DNA from 3 places in the Dietzia sp. 179-F 9C3 NHS genome. Region 1 is predicted to be linked to each of the others. Evidence: predicted binding sites of a transcription regulator. Region 1 holds the regulator's gene; each other region holds the start of a gene.
The links. Region 1 encodes LexA, which represses DNA repair genes until DNA is damaged. Its sites were predicted from a motif close to CGAACANNTGTTCG; they were not measured.

Region 2: cofD (2-phospho-L-lactate transferase) is a predicted target of LexA. The motif match lies at 2,024-2,037, and genes of this name have one in related genera.
Region 3: ACH0BZ_RS14610 (DUF222 domain-containing protein) is a predicted target of LexA. The motif match lies at 1,744-1,757, and genes of this name have one in related genera.

What each region holds. Positions count from the first base shown of each region.
Region 1 covers NZ_JBIQES010000002.1:238,774-242,019, forward strand. Annotated here, with positions in the region: gene nrdR (transcriptional regulator NrdR) at 1-211, opposite strand, end outside; gene lexA (transcriptional repressor LexA) at 928-1,596, shown strand; gene hflX (GTPase HflX) at 1,634-3,085, opposite strand; partial or broken gene dapF (diaminopimelate epimerase) at 3,149-3,246, opposite strand, start outside.
Region 2 covers NZ_JBIQES010000007.1:124,164-127,409, reverse strand. Annotated here, with positions in the region: gene ACH0BZ_RS10390 (coenzyme F420-0:L-glutamate ligase) at 1-791, opposite strand, end outside; gene cofD (2-phospho-L-lactate transferase) at 788-1,807, opposite strand; gene ACH0BZ_RS10380 (WhiB family transcriptional regulator) at 2,156-2,467, shown strand; gene ACH0BZ_RS10375 (metallopeptidase family protein) at 2,477-2,929, opposite strand; gene ACH0BZ_RS10370 (DUF3499 domain-containing protein) at 3,181-3,246, shown strand, end outside.
Region 3 covers NZ_JBIQES010000015.1:28,003-31,248, reverse strand. Annotated here, with positions in the region: gene ACH0BZ_RS14620 (NAD(P)H-dependent flavin oxidoreductase) at 1-224, opposite strand, end outside; gene ACH0BZ_RS14615 (TetR/AcrR family transcriptional regulator) at 463-1,698, shown strand; gene ACH0BZ_RS14610 (DUF222 domain-containing protein) at 1,800-3,246, shown strand, end outside.

The DNA of each region.
Region 1 (3,246 bases):
ATGCCCGTCGCACGCCCTGCACGACCTTTTCCCGACTGAACGGCTCGGTCACACCGTTACGCTTGAGCACCGACAGCAGCGGGGTCTCGAGGGTCGTGAACCGTCGACCGCAGTGCGAGCACTCCCGGCGCCTGCGGATGGCCTGCCCGTCATCGGCGGACCGCGAGTCGATCACCCGCAGATCCTCGTGGTGACACGTCGGGCAGTACATCCCCACACCGCCCTTCTTCGACCGGGTCCGCGCGCACCCTCCCGGGAGCACGGGACCTGGCGCGGGGGCGGCGGTCGGCCACCCCACGACCATTCTAGGAGGCCCGGACACCGATCACGCGTAGGCGGGGCCGCCGATGAACGCCAGCGCGAGCACCATGAGCAGTCCCACGATCACACCGCAGGCGACGAGGACCCACGCGGGGACGTCGTCCACGACCGCGGCGGGCGCCACCCGCGACGGTCGGCACGCCCGCACCCCGGCCCCCGCCGACGACCGCGATCCGGCGGGTCGGGTCCGGGCAGCCGGTCGCGCACCCGACACGGTCGGTGCGGCGCCCAGCACCCGCACCGAAGACGCCGGACGGTTTGCGGTACGCGCACTCGCGGCGGCGGGGATTCGGGGGGCCGCGAGGCGGCGATCCACCCGGTGATCTGCGGCGCAGACCCCGGTCCAGCGCACGGGAGAGACTGACGGAGGCAGTTCCAGGACGGTCATGACGGCTCCCTACTCGATATGTTGTACGAACACTGTTCGCACACTCATGGCACATCTGTTCGATTTCGAACTCGTCTAGAGTTGTAGCACGCGGGTCCGACAGAGTCATCCCGCGGAGCGCAACTTTCTCGAACAGGTGTGTGGCGCACCCGACCGTCACGCGCTAGGGTAGAAGTCGATTCGCCGTCGAACACGCATTCGCTGAAGGGACTGCCGACATGGCCAAGCCGGACTTCGAGGCACTGACGCCGCGCCAGAAGAGCGTCCTCCTCCACATCCACGACACGGTGCGCAACCGTGGTTACCCGCCGAGCATCCGGGAGATCGGGGACGCCGTGGGTCTCCAGTCGACCTCGTCCGTCGCCCACCAGCTGCGCACTCTCGAGAAGAAGGGCTTCCTCACCCGCGATCCGCACAAGCCCCGGGCGGTCGACGTCCACGGGGTTCCCGGGCAGCGGTCCCGCGGCCGCCGTCCCGCGGCACCGGAGGCGGCCCGGCCCAGCGGCTCCGTCGAGCCCGTGTACGTCCCGGTCCTCGGTCGGATCGCCGCCGGCGGCCCGATCCTCGCCGAGCAGGCCGTGGAGGAGGTCCTCCCGCTCCCCTCGGATCTGGTGGGGTCGGGGGAGCTCTTCATGCTCCGCGTGGTCGGTGAGTCCATGATCGACGCGGCCATCTGCGACGGCGACTACGTGGTGGTACGCCGCCAGAACGTGGCGGACAACGGGGAGATCGTGGCCGCCCTCATCGACGGCGAGGCGACCGTCAAGGTCTTCAAGAAGGACTCGACCGGCGTCTGGCTCCTGCCGCGGAACGAGTCGTTCAGCCCCATCCCGGGCGAGCACGCGACGGTGCTCGGCAAGGTGGTCACGGTGTTCCGCAAGCTCTGACCCGTTTCACCCCGGCGCCGCCGGCACCGTCCGCCGGTCAGTCGGCGCCGTCGTGTGTGGCGCCCTCGGCGAACTCCGACAACTCGCCTGCGATGGAGGCGGGAAGCCGCACCACGATCCGGGTGCCGGACTCGGTGTACTCCTCGTGGACCACCGCACCCTCCGCGTGTACCCGGGAGACGACGTCGCCGCGCTGATACGGCACGACCAGGGCCACCTCGACGTCGCCCTCGGCGATGATCTCCATGATCCGCGTCAGCAATTCGTCGATGCCCTCGCCCGTCACAGCCGAGACGAAGACCGCCTCGGGAAGGGCGTGGTGTAGCTCGGTGAGCACAACGGGATCGGCGGTGTCGATCTTGTTGATCACCACGAGTTCCCGCGGGTGTTCGGCGTTCTGCTCGGCTACCACGTCGTTGACGACCATGCGGACGGCCTCGATCTGCTTGAGGGGGAAGGGGTCGGATCCGTCCACCACGTGGAGCAGCAACTCGGAGTCCACGACTTCCTCGAGTGTGGACCGGAACGCTTCGACTAGCTGGGTGGGTAGGTGCCGCACGAACCCCACTGTGTCGGTGAACACCACCATGCGGCCGTCGGGCAGCTCCGCCCGCCGCGTGGTGGGGTCGAGGGTCGCGAACAGGGCGTTCTGCACCAGGACGCCCGCACCTGTGACCCGGTTGAGCAGGCTGGATTTTCCCGCGTTGGTGTAGCCGGCGATCGCGATCGAGGGCACCGGCGTCGCGCGTCGACGGTGCCGCTTGGTGTCGCGGGCCTGCTTCATGCCCTTGATCTCGCGGCGCAGCCGCGCCATCCGCTCGCGGATGCGCCGCCGGTCGGTTTCGATCTTGGTCTCACCCGGACCGCGCAGGCCCACGCCGCCGTTGCTGCCGGCCCGTCCGCCGGCCTGCCGAGACAGCGCCTCACCCCAGCCGCGCAGCCGGGGCAGCATGTACTCCATCTGGGCCAGGGAGACCTGCGCCTTGCCCTCGCGGCTCGTGGCATGCTGCGCGAAGATGTCCAGGATGAGTGCGGTCCGGTCGATCACCTTGACGTTGACCGCCTTTTCCAGGGCGATGAGCTGGCCGGGGGTCAGCTCACCGTCGCAGATCACGGTGTCCGCGCCCGTCGCCGCGATGACGTCCTTGAGTTCGCTGGTCTTGCCCGAGCCGATGTAGGTGGACGGGTCCGGCTTGTCGCGCCGCTGGATCAGCGCCTCGCACACCTCGGATCCGGCGGTCTCGGCGAGCTGGGCCAGCTCGACCATCGCCGCCTCGGCGCGCGCTGCAGAGCCCTCTGTCCACACTCCCACGAGCACCACGCGTTCGAGTCGCAGCTGGCGGTACTCGGCGTCGATGACGTCCTGGAGCTCGGTGGACAGCCCGGCGACGCGCCGCAGAGAGGACCGTTCCTCGAGCAGGAGCTCACCCGTCGAAGGATCGTCGAGGAATCGGGAGCGGGCGGGGGTCTTGCCGTTGTCTGTAGTCATTCCCCTCGATCTTCTCACAGGTCCGGGACCACGGGTCCCCGACCACCGGTAGAACGTGCCCTCGGCGACCAGTCGCGAAGGTCCGGTGAGCCTGGAGCCGTCGCCGGTGAGAGCCACCTCGACCTCGCCGCCGGGGACGACCACGGTCACCTCCCCCGAGT
Region 2 (3,246 bases), on a different contig from region 1:
ACGAGGTCCCGGGCGCGCGGCCGGCCGGCCTCGTCGTCGCCCCCGCCGCTGCCACCGGCGCCCGGTCGGGGGTCGAGGAGGAGGTGGTCGAGGCCGCGGATCACCGCGACGGGGCGCCCGCCGAGCTTGCCCTTGGCGAGGTCGGCCGCGGCGGCGATCTCGTCGGCCACGGCGATGTCGGTGACGAGCAGGTCGTTGCCCTGGCGGTCCACTGCGCCGCCGTAGCCCACCGAGACCCGCACCCCGGCCGCACCGATCGCCACGTCGGTCTGGCCCGTCCGCCACGCGCGGCCCATGGTGTCGGTGACCACCACCGCGATCCGCGCGCCGGTGCGCGCGGTGAGGGCGCGGGCGAGGTCCAGGGCCGAGGCGTCGGGGTCCTCGGGCAGGAGTGCCAGCTCGTCGGCGGCGACGTTGGAGCCGTCAACGCCCGCGGCCGCCTGGACCAGGCCCAGCCGGTTCTCCGTGATGAGGGTGCGGTTGACGCGCGCCACCACCCGCACGGACTCGGCGTCCACGAGGCGCCGGCGCAGGGCGTCGCGTTCCTCGGGGTCGCGCGGGGCGGCCACGACGCGGCCCTCGACCTTGGACAGGACCTTGGAGGTCACCACCACGACGTCGCCGTCGGCGAGGCCGTGCGGGTCGCGGGTCAGGGCGTCGGCGAGCGTGGCGGCCAGGTCGTCGCCGGGGCGGAACTCGGGCAACCCGTCGGGGGCCCAGATCGTGATCCGGCCGGACGCGGCGTGCTCGACCGACCGGTGCCGGATCTCGGGGAGCGCGCCGTCGGTCACCGGGTGCCCCCGGGGACCTCGAGTCCGGCCAGGTCGATCGCGGCCGCCACCATGGCGGCGGTGGCGTCGGGGTCGGTCATGAGCAGTGGGGCCTCACGCACGGCGATCCCGTCGACGCGGGCGTCGCCCCGGGCCGGGCCGTCGCCGGGGGCCACGAGCCACCCGTCGAGCAGCCCGGTGCCCGACCGCGCGCCGTAGTGGCGCGCCACGGCGAGCGCCGAGGTCTCCACGCCGATCGCCGACAGGCACGCGTCGGCCATGCCGCGCAGCACGGCGCCGTCGATGACCGGGCTCACGCCCACCACCGGCGCGGAGGTGGCCCGCAGCGCGGCGCGGATGCCGGGGACGGCGAGGATCGCGCCGGTCGAGACAACGGGGTTGGAGGGGGCGACGACGACGAGGTCGGCCTCCGCGATCGCCTCGAGTGTCTCCGGGGTGGGCTCGGCCTGCTCCGCGCCGATCTGTACGAACGCCGTGGCGGGCAGGGTCGCGCCGTGCCGCACCCACCACTCCTGGAAGTGGATCGCGCGCCCACCGGTCTCGTCGCCGGTCTCGGCGAGTACGACGTGCGTCTCGCAGCGGTCGTCGGTCACGGGCAGCAGGCGGACGCCGGGGGACCAGCGGACGCAGAGTGCCTCGGTGACGTCGGTGAGCCGGAAGCCCGCGCCGAGCATCTGCGTCCGGACGAGGTGCGTGGCCAGGTCCTTGTCGCCGAGCCCGAACCAGTCGGGCTGCACGCCGTACTCGGCGAGCTCGGCCTTGCAGTTCCACGTCTCGTCCGCGTGCCCCCAGCCGCGGCCCGTGTCGATGCCGCCGCCGAGGGTGTACATACAGGTGTCGAGGTCGGGGCAGATACGCACGCCGTGCATCCACGCGTCGTCGCCGACGTTGACCACGGCGTCGATCCGGTGGGGCGAGGCGCTGCGCGCCGCGAGGTCGTCGAGACCGAGCAGGCGGCGTGCGCCGAGCAGGAATCGGGCGCCACCGACGCCACCGGCAAGTACACAGATCCTCACGCCTGCCCAGCGTAGTGACGCGGCGGATCACGGGCCGGGGTGGCCCGGCGGCGTGGCGTATCCCACACCTTTCGGCGGCGTGTCCGCGACCGCGGGCCGGGCGGAAATGCTAGGGATCGTCGATTTCGCTTGACCTGGGGGCCGGGCATGTGTGTAATCACAAGTGTGTCATTCGCCTGAGCACCGCCCCCCATTCGGTAGCGCAGCGGACACGGTCGACCGGTTGTTCGACTGTGGTCGGTACGGGTGTCGTCACCGGGGGAGCAGCGGCCCTTGCGAGGGGCGCACGGCAAGGATGTCATGACACCCCGGCACGTACACGACCGACGAGGAACGCAAGACGAAGGGATGACCGTGAACCGACAGTCACGCACCGCGGCGGGACCCGATCTGGCCGTGCTCGACTTCGGCGTCACCGCGCTCTTCGCGGAGGACGAGGAAGAGAGCTGGCAGGACCGGGCCCTGTGCGCCCAGACCGATCCCGAGGCGTTCTTCCCCGAGAAGGGCGGCTCGACCCGCGAGGCCAAGAAGATCTGCACTGGGTGCGAGGTCAAGGCCGAGTGCCTCGAGTACGCCCTGGCCAACGACGAGCGGTTCGGCATCTGGGGCGGGCTCTCCGAGCGCGAGCGGCGGCGCATCAAGCGCGGCGCGGTGGGCTGATCCCCGACGTCAGGGGCCGTCGGGCCCCGATTCGACCTCGTCCGGCGAGATCTCGAGATGCTGGGAGACCAGCTCGACGAGGACCGAGTAGATCAGGTCCCGGAGGTCGTCCGGATCGGGCGCGCGGCGGGTGAGCGGCCGCCGGAACAACACGAGCCGGGCCCGGGTGGGCTGCCCCGAGCGGTCCACGCCCGCCGGCACGAGCCGGGCCAGGGGGACGAGCCCGTCGGCCACGACCTCCTCGGGCCACGACTCTCCCGGGCGCAGGCGCATCCGCGGCACCATGTCCACGGCCAGGTCGAGGTGCTGCAGGCGGGTGTGCCAGTGCTGGTCGATCTCAGCGAACGCCTCGAGCGCGGCGGCGTCGAACTCCTCGGCGCGGCTGCGCCAGCGCGGCACCTCGGGCGGCAGGACCGGGCCCCGCGGTCCGTGCCCGCGCCGTTCCGCGCGCCGCGAGGTCACGAGCCGACGGCCGCGGCGGCCGGGATCACCCGGGAACTCCCGGACGGAGATGCGGCTGCCCGCGCACACGTCGGCCTGGCCGGCTCCGGGGAGGGCGCTCCCGCTCGGCGGCCGTCCGGGTACCGGGGCGGTCGGGGTCATGGCGCGAGGATAACCCCCGCCCGCCCCACGCCCGTGCAGCGGCGCGGTCGCGGCGCGCCGCGGCGGGTCGCCACCCCTCCGCCGTCTCGGCGCGGCTACCCTGGGGCCTCGTGAGCGAGAACCGACGTTGCTGCCGCCCGGGATGTCCCAACCGTGCGGTCGCCACGCTCACCTAT
Region 3 (3,246 bases), on a different contig from region 1:
AGGATCGTGAGGTTGACACCGAAGGGCTGGTCGGTCATCTCCCGGCAGCGGGCGATCTCCTTGACCAGGTCCTCGGGGGTCGGCTGGGTGAGCCCGGTGATGATGCCCAGGGCGCCGGCCTCGGAGACGGCGGCGGCGAGCTCGGCGCGGCCGACCCACATCATGCCGCCCTGGACGATGGGGTGGCGGACCCCGAATTCCTCGGTGAAGCGGGTACGGATCATGGCTGGACCTCCTCGTAGGTGCCGCCCGAGGCGGCCTTCCCGCGTCCCCGCGGCGTCCGCACCGCGTCGTAGATATAGGCCCCGGGCACTGACATGGGCGAGGGGTTCCTTTCCGGGATCTCGTGGATTCGATCACATATATCTGTGAATCACGGTTTACTATGGCCACTGTAGCGGCTGTTGTCAAGATCACACCGCGTTACGACGAGGCCCACGAGACAGCCGAGAGGTGGTGACCGTGACGACACTCCCCGCGCACCGCGGCCCCCTCGACGGTTCGCTCCCCGCGCCCGAACCGGGCTCCCGACGTGCGGAGATCGCCCTCGCGGCGGCCGAGGAGTTCACCCTGCGCGGCTACCACTCGACGCGGGTCGAGCACATCGCCGAACGCCTCGCCGTGACGCCCGGCGCGCTGTACCGGCACGTCCAGGGCAAGTACGAGATGTTCCGCGACGCGGTCTTCACCCTCGTCGTCGAGCTCGACGCCGCCGCGGGCACCGGCGACCTCGAGGCGCTCGTCGACGCCGTCACCCGCGCCACCCTCGTCCACCGCTCCCGCGGCGCCCTCTACCGCTGGCACGGCCGCTACCTCAGCCCCGAGGACCGGGCCGCGGTCACCGCGGTCTTCGAGCAGATCCGGTCCCGCGTCACCGACGCCGTCCGGGCTCACCGGACCGGGCTCGACGTAGACCCCCGGGGCTCCGGCTCGGCCGCCGGCGCGATCCTCGCCGCCGTCGCCTCCCTCGGCGACCACCGCGTCGCCGTCGAGCCCGACGACGCCGTGGCCCTCATGACCGCGATCGCCCGCGACCTCGCCGCCTGGACGCCGGGTCCGCCGCCCGCGCCGGCCGCCGACACCTCCTCCGCCCGCTTCTCCGCCGCCCCGAGCCCCGCCGTACCGCGCCTGCGCGGCGGTGCGGCCACCCGGGAGGCCGCGCTCTCGGCCGCGATCGCCCGCTTCCACCTGTCCGGCTACGACGACGTGACGATGGAGGACATCGGCGCCGACGTCGGCGTCAACGCCTCCGCGCTGTACCGTCACTTCCCCGGCAAGTCGGCGCTGCTCGCCGCCGCGGTGTCCCGCACCGCCGCGTTCGTCGAACGGATCCTCGACGAGCACGCCGCCCTGCACGCCCCGGGCGACGACCCCGCGGAGGTCCTCGACGACCTCCTGGGCGGGTACGTCACGGTGGCGCTCTCCCACGGACCCGAGCTCATGCTCTACCACTCCGAACTCGGCACGCTCGAGCCCGACGACCGCCGCCGCCTGCGCCGATCCCAGCGCGCGCAGCTCGACCGCTGGGCCGGTCTGCTGCGCGAGGCGGTGCCGGGCACGAGCGACGAAACCGCGCGGATCCGCGTGCACGCGGCGCTGGCGATCGTCCTCGACGGTGGCCGCATGGTCGGCTACCACCCCGCCGCCGGGGGCCGGTTCGGAGAGCTCGCACGGATCCCGCTCCGGCCGGGCGACTGAGTTAGATTCGAACACTTGCGCTACCTCTGGGGCGTCGGTTAGAGTCGTACACAGATTCGAACCAGGGGGGTTCGGCGGTCTGCCCGAGGGGGGTGGGTGCGATGACGGTCCTGTCCATGCCCGCGGCCTCGCCGTTGGCGTCGATGTCGCTGACCGAGCTCGTCGAGGCGTCCCGGGAGTTCACGCTGGACCAGAACCTGGCCGCGGTGGACCGCATCGACGCGGTGTTCGCGATGGTCTGTGCCGTCACCGCCCGCACCGAGGCCGAGGACATCCGGCGTGACGACGAGGATGCCGCCGCCGGCCGCCCGCAGCGACCCGGGTACGCCCGACTGGCCCCCACCCGCCTGGCCCGTTCGCACGTGTCCACCGCGATGGGCCTGCCGACCTGGCACGCCGACCGCATGATCACCGCCGCCGTCCAACTCCACACCCGCCTGCCCCTGCTGTCGCAGCACGCCCGCGACGGGGTATTCGACGAGGCCCTGCTCGTGGACCTGGCCTGCCGATTGGCCGGCGTACCCGACGATCTCGTCGGCGACGTCGAACGGCAGGTCGTCACCGGACTGCGGACCCAGATCGACGACGGCGACCCGCCCACCCGCAGCTCCCTGGGCGGACGCATCGACCGCGCCATCGAGAGCTGCGACCCGGACGAGGTGGACCGCCGCAACGAAGCCGCCCGCGACAAGCGCCGGGTCACCTTCCGCCCGCAGGGCGAGGGCCTGACCTCGATGTGGGCCCTGCTACCCGACCAGGACGCCGCCACCCTCGAAGCCCGGCTGCGTGACACCGCCGCCACCGATGCCGAGGCCGACCCCGGCGACGAGCGCACCACCGCCCAGCGCCTCGCCGACGCCCTGACCGACCTCGGCACCCGGTCGCCCGCCGGCGACTACCACGACGGCGACTGCGACTGCGGCGACGCCGCCGCTTCCGGCGACCACTCCCCGTCCGGCGACGGCCCCGCCCGACCGGCCCGCGGAGCCCGCTCGGGCCGACTGCAGGTCACCGTCATCGCCGCCGCAGCCCAGGGCCTGCCCCAGCGCGTGGAGTTCGTCCGCGGGGCCTACGCCAGCTTCGACTGGCTGTGCAACCAGGTCCTGGCAGAGGAGAACGGCGCCACCCGCTTCGACCTCATCGACCCCGCCATCGGCGCCCAGGACGACTCACTGGACGCCCTCAAGTACTTCATCTCCGACGCCCTCAAACGCCGCATCCGCCAGCGGGACGGCACCTGCCGCCACCCCGGATGCACCGTCAGAGCCGAGGACTGTGAGGTCGACCATGTCCTGGCCTTCCACCACGCCGACCCCGCCGAGGGCGGGCCCACCGCCGAGTGGAACCTGGTCTGCCTGTGCAAGATGCACCACCAGGAGAAGACCTTCGGCCCCTGGAGCTACCTACCCGGACCCCGCGGGGACGGCGAGCTGATCATCCGCACCGACACCGGCCACGAGTACCGAACACAACCCGGCGGCATGCTCGCCCTGGCCCGCGAGCAACTCCGCGAGGCCACGCTCAGACGCCTGGCCGAACGGCCCCACC